Regions from separate parts of the Pseudonocardia sp. NPDC046786 genome, predicted to be linked through region 2. Evidence: riboswitches for the same ligand, from Rfam matches in the RefSeq annotation. Region 2 holds a riboswitch; the other holds the start of a gene.
What was found. A riboswitch is a leader RNA that binds a small molecule or an ion and turns the genes downstream of it on or off. The one in region 2 is predicted to bind S-adenosylmethionine.

Region 1: linked by a shared signal. The riboswitch ahead of ABZ881_RS08930 (LLM class flavin-dependent oxidoreductase) and the one ahead of thrC (threonine synthase) in region 2 are both predicted to bind S-adenosylmethionine.

Annotation. Positions count from the first base shown of each region.
Region 1 covers NZ_JBEYYF010000005.1:308,347-317,535, forward strand. Annotated here, with positions in the region: gene ABZ881_RS08915 (MFS transporter) at 1-977, shown strand, start outside; gene ABZ881_RS08920 (hypothetical protein) at 1,109-1,858, opposite strand; gene ABZ881_RS08925 (molybdopterin-dependent oxidoreductase) at 1,970-4,288, opposite strand; SAM riboswitch class I at 4,390-4,484, shown strand; gene ABZ881_RS08930 (LLM class flavin-dependent oxidoreductase) at 4,680-5,753, shown strand; gene ABZ881_RS08935 (NtaA/DmoA family FMN-dependent monooxygenase) at 5,750-7,090, shown strand; gene ABZ881_RS08940 (NtaA/DmoA family FMN-dependent monooxygenase) at 7,087-8,391, shown strand; partial or broken gene ABZ881_RS08945 (thiamine pyrophosphate-dependent enzyme) at 8,683-8,997, opposite strand; gene ABZ881_RS08950 (PfkB family carbohydrate kinase) at 8,907-9,189, opposite strand, start outside.
Region 2 covers NZ_JBEYYF010000005.1:39,502-48,690, forward strand. Annotated here, with positions in the region: gene ABZ881_RS07550 (DegV family protein) at 1-719, shown strand, start outside; gene ABZ881_RS07555 (ComEA family DNA-binding protein) at 915-1,907, shown strand; partial or broken gene ABZ881_RS07560 (ComEC/Rec2 family competence protein) at 1,907-4,147, shown strand; gene thrC (threonine synthase) at 4,439-5,707, opposite strand; SAM riboswitch class I at 5,714-5,864, opposite strand; gene holA (DNA polymerase III subunit delta) at 6,010-6,978, shown strand; gene rpsT (30S ribosomal protein S20) at 7,055-7,318, opposite strand; gene lepA (translation elongation factor 4) at 7,694-9,189, shown strand, end outside.

The DNA of each region.
Region 1 (9,189 bases), 270 kb from region 2:
TGCTGATCCGGCTCGCGTCCGCGTGGCAGTTGGTCGTCGCGCTCGCACTGGTCACCCAGGCGGTGCTCGGCGCGGCTCGGGTGGCGCTGCTGTTCGGCCTGGTCGCGCTGCTCGCCGCCGGGGCGGGACTGGGTGTTCCGGCCCGCCGGACGCTGCCGGTCCGGCTGCTCCCCGCCGCCCAGGTGCCCGCCGGGATCGCCCTGACGGCGGTCTCCTTCCAGGTGTCGATGCTGGCCGGGCCGGCCGCCGCCGGGACGCTGATCGCGCTCTGGACCCCGGCCGCCGGATACGGCCTGCTGACCGGGACCACGGTGGTGGCACTGCTTACGACGGTGTGGCTCCCGGCGCTTCCCGTGGCCGGTGGCACCGGGCGGGCCGCGGCCGGCGGATGGGGGTTCCTGCTGCGCTCGCCGGTCGTGCGCGGCTCGTTCGCCACCGAACTCGCGGCCACCCTGATCGCCTTCCCGGTCGCACTGTTCCCGCTGGTCAACGAGCTGCGCTACGGCGGTGACCCGCGGGTGCTCGGGGCGTTCCTCAGCGCGCTCGCGGTCGGTGGGCTTGTCGTCGGGCTGTTCTCCGGTGGCCTCACCCGGATCCGGCGGGCCGGGACGGTCCAGCTCGCCGCCGCGGGCGCCTGGGGGCTCGCGGTCGCCGGGTTCGGCCTTGCGGGCTCGGTGTGGGTGGCGCTGGGCTGCCTGGTCGTCGCGGGTGCCGCGGACTCGGCGTCGGTGATGGTGCGCGGCGTGCTGGTGCAGCTGGCGACGCCGGACGCGTTCCGCGGGCGGGTGTCCTCGGCCGAGACGGTGGTCGGGATCGCCGGGCCCGAGCTGGGGAACCTGCGCGGCGGGCTGGTGGCGGCGCTGACCTCGGGACCGGTCGCGCTGGTCGGCGGGGGACTGGCGGCGAGCGTGGTCGTGGGCTGGGTGGCGCTGCGGAACCGGGCGCTGCGGGAGTACACCCTCCCGCCCCGTTCATGATCCCTGTTTCGGGAGTGCAGGTACCGCTCCGAGCGCCCCGCACTCCTGAAACAGGGATCATGAACGGGTCCGCCCGGCCACCGTGGGGTGGCCGGGCGGACCGGTGGTGCTGGTGGTGCTGGTGGTGCAGCTCAGCCGGGCATGCCGGGCATCATCGGCATCTCGGGTAGCACCGGCTGGGACGCGAACAGGTCGAGGTACATCCCGCCGGACACGAACAGGCCGAGCACGCCGAGCACCAGCCCGCCCAGCGCGACCGGGCGCACCCAGGCCGCGGTGCCGGGGCGCTTGGCCGGGCCGAGCAGCAGCACCGTGGTCAGCACGACGGCGACCAGTGCGATCAGGCCGTTGACGCCGGCCGCGACGTTCCACGGGGCGCCGTAGAACGCGTCGATCGAGTCGCCCGGCATGCCGGTGGCGGCCTCGATCTGGCCGACCAGCTCCTCCCGGGAGCGCAGCATGTCGGTCAGCGAGGTGCCGGTCAGCGAGGCGAGCCCGAGGCCCGCGCCGACCACGGCACCGGCGCCCGCCGCCGCGCCGGCCGAGGCGGTGCCGGTGCCCGCCGCGGCGCCTGCCGCCGCACCGGTCGCGGCGCCGTGGGCCGGCTCGCCGGAGCCGGACGCCGAGCCGGAGCCGGAGTCAGAGCCTGCCGCCGCACCGGAGCCGGAGTCAGAGCCTGCCGCCGCACCGGCGCCGGAGCCGGAGACAGACTCAGAGACCGCGCCGGAGTCAGCGCCGGAGTCAGAGCCGGCCGCGGTGTCGGTCCGGGCGGTGCCGGAGCCGACCGGGGTGTCGGTCCCGCCGACTGTCTCGGCGCCCCTCGGGTCCGTGTCGTTCGCGACCGGAGAGGTCTCCGTGTCGTGGGTCGTCTCGGAAGCCATCCCGGCACGGTACGTGAGGCAACGAGGCCCCGGACGACCCCCCTACCTCGGCAAACGTCCGGACACGTTCCGATCGTCCGATCTGTGCGGTGTGCCCTGGGCAACCGCCGGTCACGCCGTGGGTAGTGGTCCGAACACGGTGACCGGCGGGACCTCACCGGTCACCGGTTCGATCTCGACCAGGCAGCTGTGCGCGCTCGGTCCCTGGGCGAGCGCGGACGTGCCGCGGTCCCCGGTCAGCACGTTGGCGTTGCCGTGCACGTCGAGCCCGTCCGGCCCGGACGGGTCGTACCAGGCGCCGGTCGCGAGCCGCACGACACCGGTTCGGATCCGGTCCGACAGCACGGCCCCGGCGAGGCAGGCGCCGCGGTCGTTGTGGATCCGGACAACGGCGCCGTCGGTGATCCCGCGGGCGGCCGCGTCGAGCGGGTTGATCGTCACCGGTTCGCGGCCGGCGACCTTCCCGGCCTGCGAGTGCGAGCCGTTGTCGAACTGCGAGTGCAGCCGGCGGTCGGGCTGCCCGGAGAGCAGGTGCAGCGGGAACCGGGCGGCCGCCGGCGAGCCGAGCCACTCGGCCGGTTCCAGCCAGGTGGGGTGGGCCGGGCAGTCGTCGAGGGCGAACCCGCCGATCGTGTCGGAGACGATCTCGATCCGGCCGGACGGGGTGGCGATCGGGTTCGCGTCCGGGTCGTCGCGCAGCGCCGAGTACGGCGCGGGCACCGGCGGCGGCTGCGGCAGCGCGACGGTGCCGATCCGGCGCAGCTCGGCCAGCGGGGGCAGCTCGCCGCCGAGCCCGGCGGCCTCGTCCCGGATCTGCCGGTACAGGTGCTCGATCCACTCCTGTTCGGAGCGGCCCTCGGTGAACTCCCCGGCGATCCCGAGCCGGGCGGCGACCGCGGCGAGGATGGCGTGGTCGGTGCGGACGCCGTCCGGCGGGCGGGCGGCACGCACCATCGCCGAGACGTACGGATCGGCCCCGCCGACGGCGACGTCGTCGCGTTCCAGCCAGGTCGCCGCGGGCAGCACGATGTCGGCGTGCCGGGCGAGCGGGTTCGCGAAGTGCTCGTGCACGATCACGGTGTCGGGCCGCTGCCACGCCCGGACCAGCCGGTTCAGGTCCTGGTGGTGGTGGAACGGGTTCCCGCCGACCCAGTACACGAGCCGGGTGTCGGGGTAGGTGTGCCGGCCGCCGTCGTAGTCGAACGGCTCCCCGGGGTGCAGCAGCATGTCCGCGATCCGGGCGACCGGGATGAAGGTGTCCACGCCGCGCGGCCCCTGGGGCAGGGCGGCGGCCCGGAACCGGGACGGCACCAGCCCGAGCTGGTGCATCGCGCCCAGCGCCGCCCCGAACCCGCCGCCCGGCCGCCCGAGCGATCCGGTGACCGCGGCCAGCGTGAGCGCCGCCCACGGTGCCTGCTCGCCGTGGTCGGCGCGCTGCAGCGAGTACGCGGTGGTGACCACGACGCGGCGGCCGCGCATCCGGCGGGCCAGTCCGGCGATGTCGTCGGCGGCCAGACCGCTGATCGCCGCCGCCCAGCGCGGGGTCTTCGGCACGCCGTCGTCGCGACCGAGCAGGTGCGACTCGAATCGGTCCCAGCCGACGGTGCACCGGCGCAGGAAGTCCTCGTCGTGCGCGCCCGCGGTGACCAGCTCGTGCGCGAGCGCCAGCATGATCGCGACGTCGGTGCCCGGCCGGGCGGGCAGCCGGGTGGCGTCCAGGGCGTCGTCGATGTCGGTGTGCAGCGGCGACACCGACACGAACTCGGCGCCCCGGGCGCGGGCCGCCCGCTGCTCGGCGAGGTTCGTGTGCCGCCCGATGCCGCCGCCGTTGACCTGCGTGTTCCGTCCGGGGAGCCCGCCGAATGCGAGGACCAGCGAGCGCTGCTCGCCGATCTCGCGCCAGGTCGGGTTGGACGCCAGCGCCGCCCCGTAGCCGCCGCCGACCCGCCGCAGGATCACCTGCATCGCCGCCGACGAGTACGACTCGACGGACCGGGGGTAGCCGCCGAGCAGGTTCAGGAAGCGGTGGATCTGGGACTGCGGGTGGTGGAACCGGCCCGCGGACCCCCAGCCGTAGGAGCCGCCGAACACCGCGGAGTTGCCGTGCCGGTCGATCGTGTCGTGCAGCGCCGAGGCGGTGAGCTCGACGGCGGTGTCCCAGTCGACCGGCACGTACGGGTCGGTGCCGCGCACGCCCCGCCCGCCGCCCGCCGGGCCGGGCCCGTGCTCAAGGTAGCCGCGCCGCACGTGTGGCCGGGTCAGCCGGGACGGCGCGGTCAGGCTGGACGGCACCCCGAGACCGATCGGGGACGGCTCCGGATCGGCCGGATCGGGACGCAGACCCAGTATCCGGGTCCCGTCGGTCTCGGCGAGGTAGGTCCCGAAGTGGCTCGCGGTGGGGACTTCGCGGCGCATGGCCGGGGAGGGCATGCCGTCATCCTGAACCGGCCGTGCGCGGATGCCGCCGGAGCGTGACGAGGGCTACACAACGGACCGTCGTCCGGTGCCGGGACGCACGTACAGTGCGGAAGGGACCATCCAGAGCGGCCGAGAGACCTGGCTCGACGACGCCGCAGCAACCCGCCCCGGACCACCGGGCGGGTGCTCATGCCGGGAGCGATGGAGGACCGAATGTTCGTCGGGGTGCGACGCCGGCACGTGGATCTCCTCCGCACGTCCAGCGCCTGCTGTCCGGGCTGACCGCTCGTCCGGCCGCCCCCGCGCAGTCCCGCGCCGGCGGCCCAGCGGGTCCTGCCGTCGCTGCCGTGATGGGGCGCGCGGGCACCCGCTCGTGTTCCGCCCCACCGCGCCCGGAGGTGCCATGTCCTTCGTCCTTGCCGTCGAACTCGACGGCGACGGAGCCCACCCGTCCGCCTGGCGGCACTCCCGCCGCTCACCCGGTGCCGTGCTCGGCGGCGCCGCGCTGCGCACCTCGGTGCACGACGCCGAGCGCGCCGGTTTCGATCTCGCGACGTTCGCCGACACCCCGGTGCCGCCGGCCGGCGGCCCGGACGCCGCCGGCCGGATCGAGGCCGGCACGCGGGCCGCGTTCGTCGCGACCAGCACGTCGCGGATCGGGCTGGCACCGACCCTGCACGTGACGACCACCGAACCGTTCCACCTGGCCACCCAGCTCGCCTCGCTGGACCACGCGACCCGCGGCCGGGCCGGCTGGGTCCTCGGCGCGGCGAACGACGTGGCGTCCGCGGCCACCGTCGGCGGTGTGCCGCTCGATCCGGCCGGGCTGCACCGCGAGATCACCGACGTGCTGGACACCGCCCGGGCGCTCTGGGACTCCTGGCAGGACGACGCCGTGATCCGCGACGTCGCCACCGGCCGCTATCTCGACCCGGACCGGGTGCACCACGTCGACGTGACCGCCGCCCGGTTCACCGTGAAGGGGCCGCTGATCACCCCGCGCCCGCCGCAGGGGCAGCTCGTGGTGCTCGCGCCCGAGGAGCTGGACGTGGCCGGCCGCACCGACGTGGTGCTGGTCGGCGGTGCCGATCCGGCCGACGTCGCGGACCGCGCCGAACGGGCACGGGGTGCCGGTGCGGCGCGGGTGCTGGCCGAGGTGCAGGTCGTTCTCGACACCGACCGGTCCGGCGCCGAGCGGCTCGCCGAGCTCGACGACCACACCCCCTGGCCGGACGACGGCCGGTTGCGGCACGTCGGACCGGCCGCCGGGCTGGTCGCACTGCTGCGCCGGCTCGCCCCGCTCGTCGACGGCGTCCGCCTGCATCCCGCGGTGCTCGCCGACGACCTGCCGGTGCTGGCCGGCCGGGTGCTGCCCGAGCTCGCCGATCTCCGGGCCGCCACGGGGGACACCCTGCGCGGCACGTTCGGCCTGACCCGTCCCGAGAACCGCTTCGCCGTCCGAGGAGGACAGTCGTGACCGGACCACACGTGCACCTCGGGGTGTTCCAGGCCGGGGTCGGCCCGCAACTGGTCTGGGCGCACCCGGACGCCGCGCCGCACACCGCGATCGAGACGTTCGTGCAGACCGCGCAGCTGCTGGAGCGCGGCCTGTTCGACGCGTTCTTCCTCGGTGAGGGCCTGCGGGTGCGGGAGAACCGCGGCCGGGTGCACGAGCTCGACGTCGCCGGCAGGCCGGACGCGATCACCCAGCTGGCGGCGCTGGCCGGGGCCACCGAACGGATCGGCCTGGTCGCCACCCAGAACACCACCTACAACTTCCCGGCCGATCTCGCGCGCCGCCTGGCGAGCCTCGACCTGCTCTCCGACGGCCGGGCCGGCTGGAACGTCGTGACCACCGACAACGCCTGGACCGGGGAGAACTTTCGGCACGGCGGCTGGCTCGCGCACGAGCGCCGCTACGAACGGGCCGAGCAGTTCGTGGAGGCGGCGAAGGCGCTCTGGTCGGCCTGGGACGCCGACGCCGTGCAGGACGCCGACGCGAAGAGCTGGGCACGGCCCGGCTCGATCGCGACCGTGGATCGGCACACCGACCTGGTCGATCTCACCGCCGTGCCGACCGTCCCGGCGAGCAGGCAGGGCAGGCCGGTGCTGTTCCAGGCCGGTGACTCGGCCGGCGGCCGCGAGCTCGCCGCGAAGCACGCCGACGTCGTCTTCTCCGCGCACACCCGGTTCGACGAAGCCCGCGCGCTGGCCGAGGACCTGACCGTCCGGCTCGCCCGGTACGGCCGGGACCGGGAGTCGCTGCGGATCCTGCCGGGCGCCGAGATCGTGCTCGGCGAGACCGCCGCCGAGGCCGAGGAGAAGGCGCGCTGGGTGCGCGGCGAGCAGGTCACCGGGCGCCGCGCGCTGGCGTTCTTCGAGCAGTACTGGGGGACCGACCTGTCCGGTTACGACCCGGACGGGCCGCTGCCCGACATCGAGCCGTCGGACGCCGAGCTGGACCCCTCGCGGGGCACCATCTCGATCGACCGGCGCAGCGGCAAGCTCGCCCTGATCGCGCAGTGGCGGGAGCGGGCCGACGCCGGGAACCTGTCGATCCGCGATCTCGCGCTGGAGGTCTCGCCGGGTCATCCGGCGTTCGTCGGGACCCCGGCCCAGGTCGCCGACGAGTGGGCGCGCTACGTCCGCGCGCGGGTCGTCGACGGGTTCAACCTGCTGCCGTACCTGATCCCGGGCGCGCTCACCGACGTCGTCGACCTGCTGGTCCCCGCCCTTCAGGAACGCGGCGTCTACCGCACCGGCTACCAGGGATCGACCCTGCGCGAGCACCTCGACCTGCCGGAGATCCGGTGAGCGCGGCGCGGCCCAGGACCCTGCGGACGGTCACCGGCGTCGGCACCGCGGACACCTACGATCTCGCGATCGACCCGACCCGCGGCACCCTGGACACCGCGGTGCGGGTCGCGAAGCTCGCCGAGGAGGCCCGGATCGACGCGTTCTTCACCGCCGACCTGCTGAGCTTCGGCGCGCAGGGCGCGATCGGGTCGCAGGAGCCGCTGGTGTTCGTGTCGGCGCTGAGCCAGGTGACCTCCCGGATCGGGCTGATCGCCACCGTGTCGACGACCTTCCACCATCCGTTCAACCTGGCCCGGATGTTCGGCACCCTGGACCACGTCAGCAACGGGCGGGCCGCCTGGAACCTGGTGACGTCGTCGGTCGGCGAGGAGAACTTCGGCCCGGGTGGGCTGCCCGCACCGGAGGACCGCTACGCCCGCGCCGCGGAGGCGCTCGACGTCGTCAACGCGCTGTGGGACAGCTGGGAGCCCGGCGCGCTGACCGCGGGTCCCGACGGCGGCGCGGTGCTGCACCCGGAACGGGTGCACCCGATCGACCACACCGGCCGGTTCTTCTCGGTCGCCGGTCCGCTGAACATCCCGCCGCTGCCGCAGCGCCGCCCGGTGCAGATCCAGGCCGGGCAGTCCGACGCCGGCCGGTCGCTGGGCGCCCGCTACGCCGAGATCGTCTTCACCTCGCTGCCCACCCTGGACGTCGCGCAGGACTTCACCCGCCGGATCCGCGCCGAGGCCGCGCAGCACGGCAGGCGCGGCGGCCTCCCGCTGATCTTCAGCTCGTTCCACGCCACCTACGGGGCCACCGAGGAGGAGGCCCGCCGGATCGTCCGGGAGCGCCGCGAGGCGCTCGACTTCGAGAAGGGACGGCTGCAGGTCGCCGACATGCTCGGCGGGGGAGTGGACCTCTCCGAGCTCCCGCTGGACGCGCCGCTGCCGGAGAGTCTGCTGCCCGACGTCGCCTCGGTGCACCGCCGGCGCGGCCGGGTCGACATCTTCTCCCGCTACGCCCGGCAGGGCTACACGCTGCGTGAGCTGGTGATCGCTGCCCAGGACACCGGGCACTGGGCGGTGGCGGGCACCCCGGAGCAGCTGGCCGACGCGGTGCAGGAACGCTTCCGGGCCGGGGTGCTGGACGTGATCTCGCTGCAGGGCGTCGGCGATCCGCGGCTGCACGACTTCGTCGTGAACGGTCTGCTGCACGAGCTGCGCCGCCGCGGGATCGTCGCCGACGACTACGCCGGGACGACCCTGCGCGAGAACCTCGGCCTCGACCTCCCGGACCGGACACCCGTGCCGACCTGATCGGTGCGGTGCCCGGCCCGGGCCCGGTGAGGAGTCCGTCGACGGCGGTCTTGTCGCCGTGCACGACGTTGAACACGCCGTCGGGCAGGCCGGCTTCGGCCCAGAGTTCGCGGCCTTGTTCTGCTCGTAGGTCTTGCGCGCGGACTGCGTGGTCGCGAGCTCGCTGACCTCGGCGACCGGCACGTCCCACCACACCTCCGAGTGCGGGGAACCCGCGAGCGGATCGGTCTCGACGTGGATCACCGTGCTGTCGTCGGCCGCCTTCGCCGACCGGATCGCCGCCGCGACCTCCTCCGCCGTCGAGGCGCGGACGACCCGCACCCCGAAGCTCGCGGCGTTCGCGGCCAGATCCATCGGGAGCCGGTCGCCATCCAGCCGGCCGGTCGCCGCGGACCGGTACCCGGTACCGGGTGCCGAACCGCTGCGAGCCCAGCGACTCCGACAGCGCGCCGATCGAGGCGAACCCGTGGTCTTGATGCCCTCCTGGACCGCGGTCGCCGGCTCGGTCGCCATCATCAGGTACGACCCGTCGCCGACCAGCACGAACACGTCCCGGTCCGGGCAGGCCATCCGCACCCCGAGCCCACCCGCGACCTCGTAGCCCATGCAGCTGTAGCCGTACTCGACGTGGTAGCCCTTCGCCTCCGCACCCGCCACAGCTCGTGCAGGTCGCCCGGCATCGAACCGGCCGCGCACACGACCACGTCCTGCGCGTCGGACAGCTCGTTGACCAGGCCGATCACCGCGCTCTGGGACAGCAGCCCGTCCGGGATCGGCGTGCCGCGGAAGGCGGTGTCC
Region 2 (9,189 bases):
CCCCGGCCGAGCTGGTCGCCGCGCTCGCCGACCGGAACCTCGACGTCCAGACCTCGCGGCCGGCCCCGGCGGCGTTCGCCACCCTGTACGAGGACATCCTGCGCGGTGGCGCCGAGCAGATCGTGTCGGTGCACCTGTCGCGTGAGCTGTCCGGCACCTGGGACGCGGCCCGGCTCGCCGCCCAGGAGACCGCCCCGGACCGGATCCGGGTGGTGGACTCGCGAGCCGTCGCGATGGGGCTGGGCTTCGCCGTGCTGACCGCGGCGGACGTCACCGCCGGTGGCGGCGACGGTGCCGCGGCCGAGGCCGCGGCCACCGCGGTCGCGGCCCGGTGCCGGGTGCTGTTCGGGGTGCAGGACCTCGAACGGCTGCGCCGAGGTGGGCGGATCGGTGCGGCCTCCGCGCTGCTCGGGGCGGCGATCGCGGTGAAACCGCTGCTGCACCTGTCCGAGGGACGGATCGCACCGCTGGAGAAGGTGCGCACGACGGCGCGACTGACCGAACGGCTCGTCGCACTGGCCGTCGGGGCGGCGGCCGGGCCGGGGGCCAGGCTGGCGGTACACCACCTCGGGGCCTCGGACCGGGCCGAGGACATCGCCGACCGGCTCCGCGAGCAGCTGCCGCACGCCGCGGAGGTGCAGGTGTCGGAGGTCGGCGCGGTGATCGGGGCGCACGTCGGCCCCGGCCTGGTGGGGGTCGTGGTCGTTCCCGCCGGATGAGCTCCGCCGCACCGCCAGCACCTCCGTGACCGTTCGTCCGGCGGTCGCCGGCACCGGTCGATGTGTACCAGCGGGCACCGGTGATGACCGGCGTTGCGGGCCCCGCGGAACCCGGTTCGTCCACAACCGGCCGGTACATCCACAGGTTCGGAACTCGCCGCTGCACGACCCGTCCGCGCTCCTAGCGTCGGGGGCGTGACCAGGTCGGATGTCAGTCGAGTCCCGTCCCGGCGGCTCGCCGGGCTGACCGCGCACCCGCCGCGGCGCCCGCCCGCCGGGGCACCGGACCGTCCCGGTCCGGCCGCGGCGCCGGGTGCCGGCGGCCGGGTCCCGGAGGCCCCGACCGGCCGGGGATCGGACCCGCCGACGGTTCCGCTCGACATCGTGGTTCCCGGCCCGGTCGCTGCGGGATCGCGCCCGCCGGGCCGCAGTTCCGCGCGGCCCGCCGGTGCCGCACCGCACGGCGCCCGTCCGTCCCTGCTGCGCCGGACCGCGCTGCGATGGCTGCCGCCGTCGCTGTCCGGGGCCCGGGTCGACCCGGGCCGGCCGGCCGCGATCGTGCTGGTCGGTGTCGTACTCGGCGGTGCCCTGCTGGCCGGTGCCGGGGTGTGGTCGAACAGGCCCACCGCACAGCCTGTCGCCGGGCTGCCGGAGGTGACGGCCGCCCCGGTCGCCGCGGCGGGCCCGGAGGGCGCCGACCTCCCGGACGCCGCGGCGCCGGTCACCGCCGGGCCGCTGGTGATCAGCGTCGTCGGCCGGGTGGCGCGGCCGGGGCTGGTCCGGATCCCGGACGGCTCGCGGGTCGCCGACGCGGTCGACGCGGTGGGCGGCGCGCTGCCGGGCGTCGACCTGACCGGGGTCAACCTGGCCCGCCGGGTCGGCGACGGCGAGCAGATCGCGATCGGTGTCCCCGGCGCCGCACCGGACGCGCCGGCGGTCCCCGGCGGCGAACCGGCTTCCGGCGCCGAACCCGGTGCCGCCGGCGCACCCGGCACCGGGAAGGTCGATCTCAACCGGGCGACGGCGGCCGATCTCGACGCGCTGCCCGGCGTCGGGCCGGTGACGGCCACGAAGATCGTCGACTGGCGGACCGCGAACGGCCGGTTCAGCCGGGTGGAGCAGCTACGCGAGATCGACGGGATCGGCGAACGCCGGTTCGCGCAGCTCAAGGACCTGGTCCGGGTCTGATGCACAGCCGGCAGAGTTCCGGCGCCGGGTGGCGGACCACCCCTCGGCCGGGCCCGGGCGGTGACCGTGCACTCGGCACGGTCGGCACAGGCAGCACGGACGGGGAGGACCGCCCCGCCCCGCCCGATCTCCGGCTCGTCCCCGCGGCGCTGGCGACCTGGGGCGCTGTCCTGTGCGGGCTGCTCGGCGGGACGGCCGGTGGGATCGCCGCCGCACTGACCGCGGCGACGGTCGTCCTCACCGTGCTGCTCCGGGCGCGGATCAGCGCCCGCGCGTCCGCACCGGGCTCGATCGTGCTGGCCGCGGGCGGCTGCGCGGTGGTGGCAGCGGTGCTGGTGACCGGGCACGCCTCGGCGCTGGCCGCACACCCGCTCCGGGGGCCCGCCGAGCGCGGCGCGGCCGCGGAGGTCCGGGTGGTGCTGGGCGACGACCCGCGGATCCTGCGTGGTCCCGGTGGCGGCGACGAGTCGGGTTCGGCGCGGACGATCGCGCTCGCCCCGGCCGAGCTGGTCGCCGCGACGGCGGGGGACGGCTCGTGGACGACCGGCGGGAAGGTGCTGCTGCTGGCGCCGGCCGACAGCTGGGCCGGGCTGCTGCCCGGGCAGGCCGTCACCGCGTCCGGGCTGCTGGCACCGGCCCAGCGGCCCGATCTCACCGTCGCGGTGTTGCGGGTGCGGGGCGCGCCGCAGGATGTCGGGCCGCCGCCCTGGTGGCAGACCGTGGCCGGTGGGCTGCGTGACGGGTTGCGTGACGGTTCGCTCGCCGCGCTCCCCGAGGCGCCGGCCGGCCTGCTCCCCGGGCTCGCCATCGGCGACACCCGCTCCCAGCTCGCCGAGACCGAGCAGGACTTCCGCACCGCCGGTCTCGCGCATCTCGTCGCGGTGTCGGGGGCGAACGTGACCGTGGTGACGGGGGCGGTGCTGCTCCTGCTCCGCGCGTTCCGCGTGGATCCGCGGATCGCGGCGGCCGCGGCGATGCTGGCCCTCGTCGGGTTCGTGGTGCTCGCCCGGCCGTCCCCGTCGGTGCTGCGGGCCGGTGTGATGGGCGCGATCGTGCTGCTCGCGCTGGCCGTCGGGCGGGCCCGGTCGGCGCTGCCCGCGCTGTCCGCCGCGGCGCTCGGGCTGCTGCTCGCCGATCCGGCGCTCGCCGTCGCCGCCGGGTTCGCACTGTCGGTCGCGGCGACCGGTGCGCTGGTCCTGCTCGCACCCCGCTGGTCGGCCACGTTGCGGCGCCGCGGCGTACCACCCGGCCCGGCGGAGGCACTGGTCGTCCCGGTCGTCGCGGCGTTCGCCACCGCCCCGCTGCTGGCCGGGCTGAACGGCCGGATCGGTCTGGTCACCGTGGTCGCGAACCTGCTCGCCGCCCCCGCCGTGGCACCGGCGACCGTGCTCGGCGTGCTCGGCGCCGTGCTCTCGGCGGTCAGCGCGGACGCGACCTGGCTGTGCGCCCGGCTCGCCGGCCCGTTCGTGCAGTGGCTGGTGCTGGTCGGGGACCGGGCCGCGGCGGTACCGGGGGCGGAGGTGCCGTGGCCGGCGGGCACGGCCGGCGCGCTGCTGCTCGCCGGGATGCTGCTGGCGCTGCTGGCGCTGGGCCGGGTCCCACGGTTGCGGGCCGCGCTGGTCGCGGCGCTGGTGGGCGCGCTGATCGTGCTCGTCCCGACCCGGTTCGTGCCGCCCGGCTGGCCGCCGGCGGGATGGCGGGTGATCGCCTGCGACGTCGGGCAGGGCGACGCCCTGGTGCTGGCCACCGGTGTCGCCGGGCACGCGGTGCTCGTCGACACCGGGCCGACCGACGACGCCGTCGACGTCTGCCTGGACCGGCTCGGTGTCCGGGTGATCGACCTGGTGGTGATCACCCACCTGCACGCCGACCATCACGGCGGTCTGGCCGGGGCGCTGCGCGGCCGGGGGGCCGGCGGGGTCGCCGTTGGACCGGTGCGGGAGCCGGCGTCGGCGATGCGTGAACTCGTCCGGGTCGCCGGCCGGGCCGGCGTGCCGGTCGTCGCCCTCGCCCGCGGTGGTGAGCTGCGCTGGCCCGAACTCCGGGTGCGGGTGATCGGCCCGGTACGGCCACCCGGCTCGGTGGACGGCGACGACGGCACCGCGGTGAACGACGGCTCGCTGGTGCTGCACGCCGTCACGCCGGCCGGATCGGTGCTGCTGACCGGCGACATCGAGCTCGCCGCGCAGGACGACCTGATCGCCTCGGGCAGCGACCTGCGGGCCGACGTGCTGAAGATGCCGCACCACGGTTCCGGGAAGGTCGTCCCGGGACTCCTCGACGCGGTCCGGCCCCGCGCGGCGCTGGTCAGCTCGGGCATCGGCAACAGCTACGGGCACCCGAACCCGGAGCTGGTCGATCGGATGCTGCGCGCCGGGATCGTGGTCGCCAGGACCGACCGCTCGGGTGATCTCGCGGTGACCGGGGCCGACCCGGCGGAGCTGACCGTCGTCGTGCGGGGCGGGCCCCGTCCGGCGCCGGGTGGGCGGGGCCGCCGCCCGGCCGGGACCGGCGGGCCCGCCCGGTCCGGCTCAGCCGCGATGCGCCAGCGCCTCGCGCACGGCCGCGCTGGTGGACGGCACGGTGGCCGTCGGGCCGACCTCACCGGACACCGCGTCGAGGGTCTTCAGCCCGTCACCGGTGATCATCAGGACGGTCTCGGCGTCCGGGTCCAGCTTGCCGGCCTCGAGCAGCTTCCTGGTGGTGGCGACGGTGACCCCGCCCGCGGTCTCGGCGAACACGCCCTCGGTCTCGGCGAGCAGCCGGATGCCCGCGACGACCTCGGTGTCGGAGACGTGCGCGAGCGAGCCACCGGTGCGCCGGACGGAGTCCAGGACGTACGGACCGTCGGCCGGGTTCCCGATCGCGAGCGACCGGGCGATGGTGTCCGGCTTCTGCGGCTGGATCACGTCGTGGCCGGCCTCGAACGCGGTGGCGACCGGCGAGCAGCCGGTGGCCTGCGCCCCGAACACGGTGTACGGGGTCGGCTCGACCAGGCCGAGGCGGCCCAGCTCGGTGAACCCCTTGTCGATCTTGGTGAGCTGCGATCCGGAGGCGACCGGGACGACCACCTGCTGCGGGAGCCGCCAGCCCAGCTGCTCGGCGACCTCGTAGCCCAGGGTCTTGGAGCCCTCGGCGTAGTACGGGCGGACGTTGACGTTCACGAACGCCCAGTCCTCGTGCTCCGCTGCGAGCTCGGTGGCCAGCCGGTTCACGTCGTCGTAGTTGCCGTCCACGGCGAGCAGCGTGCCGCCGTACACCGCGGTGGTGATGATCTTCGGCTGCTCCAGGGAGGACGGGATGAGCACGACCGAGTCCCAGCCCGCACGGGCCGCGGCGGCCGCGACGGCGTTCGCCAGGTTCCCGGTGGACGGGCAGCACAGCACCGAGAAGCCGAGTTCGCGGGCCGCGGCGAGGGCCACCGCGACGACCCGGTCCTTGAACGAGTGGGTGGGGTTGCCGGTGTCGTCCTTCACCCACAGCTTCCGGACACCGAGCGCACGGGCCAGGTTGTCCGCCTCGATCAGCCGGGTGAGGCCGGGCTCGGTGTTGCGGTGCTCCTGCACGGTGCTCGGCACCGGCAGCAGGTCCTTGTAGCGCCAGATCGACTTCGGTCCGGCCTCGATCGCCGCCCGGGTCACCTTCGGGAAGTCGTAGGCCACCTCGAGCGGCCCGAAACACCGGGGGCAGGCGAACTCGGCGGCCAGCGGCACCTCGTGGCCGCACTCCCGGCAGGAGAGCGCGCGGGCCGGGCCGAGGTCGTAGGCGGAGGTCGTTTCGGGCGCAGCAGTGAGAGTCACGAGATCTCCTCATCTGTCCCGCCGGGCCGGCGGGTCGGAATTGGCACCGTGTTCGTCGACGTCCTGCTGCGCGGTCACGCGCAAGCGGGCGGATCGTCGTGCGACGCCGGTTGCCGGGGCTTCAACGGGCCGTTCCCTCTGCCCCTCTGGATGAGCCATATGCGGTTGTGGCCGGCCGAAGATCCGCCGGGCGACGAGAACGCTACGCGACGTGGTGCGCCCCTGGCCAGCCGAACCGCCTCGATGGGGACGCGGCTCACCGGCTGTCGGGGGAGTGGGCCACGATGAACGGCGTGAGCAGGATGCGTGACGCCGGACCGCCCGCCCCGCTGCAGCTCGTGGTGGGCGACGAGGAGTTCCTGGCCGAACGGGCGGTGTCGGAGCTGGTCCGCCGGATCCGGCAGGACGATCCCGAGGTCGAGCTGCGCCGGTTCCGCACGTCCGAGGTCGCGCCCGGCGAGCTGGCCGGCCACCTCAGCCCGTCGCTCTTCGCGGAGAGCAGGGTGATCGTGCTCACGCACGCCCAGGACACGACCAAGGACATGCTCGCTGCGCTCGCCGAGTACACGAAGGATCCGGCACCGGGGATCGTCCTGGTCGCCCAGCACGCCGGCGGCGCCAAGGGCAAGGCGGTGGTCGACCTGCTGAAGAAGGCCGGCGCGCAGGTGACCACCTGCAACCGGATCACCCGCGCCGACGAGCGGTCCGACTTCGTGCACGTCGAGGTGCGGCGCAACGGCGGGAGCATCACCCCCGGTGCGTTGGCCGTGCTCGTCGAGGCGGTCGGATCGGACCTGCGCGAGCTCGCCGCGGCAGCCGGGCAGCTCGTCGCCGACACCGGCGGGAAGATCGACGAGGCCGGGGTGCGCCGCTACCACCGCGGTCGCGCCGAGTCGTCCGGCTTCGCGGTCGCCGACGCGGCGGTGGCGGGGGACCGCCGAGGTGCGCTGGAGGCGCTGCGCTGGGCCCTCGTGCTCGGGGTCCCGCACGTCCTGATCGCGGACGCGCTGGCCGACTCGGTGCGCACACTGGCGAAGGTCGGCTCCGCGGGCCGCGGCGACCCGAACCGGCTGGCCGGCGAGCTGGGCATGCCGCCGTGGAAGATCCGCAAGGCGCAGGGCACCGTCCGGCAGTGGCGTCCCGAGCAGCTGGCCGTGGCGATCGCCGCGACCGCCCGGGCCAACGCCGACGTGAAGGGTGTCGCCGCCGATCCCGGTTACGCGCTGGAACGGGCGGTGCTGGCCGTCGTCGAGGCCCGCACGGCGCGCTGACCCGTAAAGGCCCCACACACGACGACGGCGCCGCCCCGGTGCGGGACGGCGCCGTCGTGCTGCGCGAGCGGCTTGCTCAGGAGCCGATCTTGTTGAGCTGCTTGGCCAGCGACGACTTGCGGTTCGCCGCCTGGTTCTTGTGGATGACGCCCTTGCCGGCCGCCTTGTCCAGTGCTCGCGCCGCCTTGCGCTGCAGCTCGGCGGCGTTGTCCGCACCCTGCTCCGCGGCCTCGCGGAAGTGGCGGATGGCGGTCTTGACCGACGACTTCACCGACTTGTTGCGCTGGCGGCGCTTCTCGTTGGTCTTGACCCGCTTGATCTGCGACTTGATGTTGGCCACGTCTACCTGGTCTTCCTGCCTGCTGAGTTTCGGCTGGTCTGCTCGAGTCCGGTCCGCTCCGGCGGCACCGGACGGTCGTACCGTCCCGGGCGAGCACGCCGAGCGCTCAGCGGTCAAGGCTACCAGCGGGGAATTCCGGGCTCCCTGCGGGGCCGCTCCGCCGGTACCGGACCTCTCCAGACGCGGTACGGGACGAATCTACCGTCGAGCACCGCGGGCCCCTCGTCCGGCCGCCTCGCCGGCCCCTCCCGCGGCGATCCCTCCTCCGCAGGAGCCCGGCCCGACCGGCGCACCCGGCTGCCGTGGGGGCCGCCGGTCGCGACATGGGACGATGGTCGCGGACCCGACGCGACAGCGAAAGCCGAGTACAACCGAGTGACGACGTACGCCGACCGCACGTTCACCCCGCCGGAGCGCATCCGGAACTTCTGCATCATCGCGCACATCGACCACGGGAAGTCGACGCTGGCCGACCGCATGCTGCAGGTGACCGGCGTGCTCGACGAGCGCAGCGCCCGGGCGCAGTACCTGGACCGGATGGACATCGAGCGCGAGCGCGGCATCACGATCAAGGCGCAGAACGTGCGTCTGCCGTGGACGGCGAAGAACGCCGACGGCGAGCAGACCGAGCACGTGCTGCACCTGATCGACACGCCGGGGCACGTGGACTTCACCTACGAGGTGTCCCGTGCGCTGGAGGCCTGCGAGGGCGCGATCCTGCTGGTCGACGCCGCGCAGGGGATCGAGGCGCAGACCCTGGCCAATCTCTACCTGGCCATGGAGAAGGACCTGCACATCATCCCGGTCCTGAACAAGATCGACCTCCCGGCGGCCGATCCGGAGCGCTACGCCGCGGAGATCGCGCACATCACCGGCTGCGAGCCGGAGGACGTGCTGCGCTGCTCCGCCAAGACCGGCGAGGGCGTGGAGGCGGTGCTCGACGCGGTGGTCGCCCAGGTGCCCGCGCCGGTCGGCGACGCCGACGCGCCCGCCCGGGCGATGATCTTCGACTCGGTCTACGACACCTATCGCGGCGTCGTCACCTACGTCCGCGTCGTGGACGGCAAGCTCGCGCCCCGCGAGAAGATCAAGATGATGTCCACCGGCGCTGAGCACGAGCTGCTGGAGATCGGCATCGTGTCCCCCGAGCCGAAGCCGAGCGACGGGCTCGGGGTCGGCGAGGTCGGCTACCTGATCACCGGGGTGAAGGACGTCCGGCAGTCGAAGGTCGGTGACACCGTCACCAGCAAGCGCCACGGCGCCGACACCCCGCTGACCGGCTACCGCGAGCCGAAGCCGATGGTCTACTCCGGGCTGTACCCGATCGACGGCTCGCAGTACCCGGAGCTGCGCGAGGCGCTGGACAAGCTGCAGCTCAACGACGCCGCGCTCACCTACGAGCCGGAGACGTCGGCGGCGCTCGGATTCGGCTTCCGCTGCGGCTTCCTCGGCCTGCTGCACCTGGAGATCACCCGGGACCGGCTGGAGCGCGAGTACGACCTGGACCTCATCTCGACCGCGCCCAACGTCGTCTACCAGGTCACCACCGACGACGGCGCCGAGCTGGAGGTCACCAACCCCAGCGACTGGCCGACCGGCAAGATCGCCGAGATCCGCGAGCCGATCACGAAGATCACGATCCTCACGCCGTCGGAGTTCGTCGGCACGATCATGGAGCTCTGCCAGAGCCGGCGCGGCCAGCTCGGCGGGATGGACTACCTGTCCGAGAGCCGGGTCGAGCTGCGCTACACGATCCCGATGGGCGAGATCATCTTCGACTTCTTCGACGCGCTGAAGTCGCGCACCCGCGGCTACGCCAGCCTCGACTATGAGGAGGCCGGCGAGCAGGCGGCCGACCTGGTCAAGGTCGA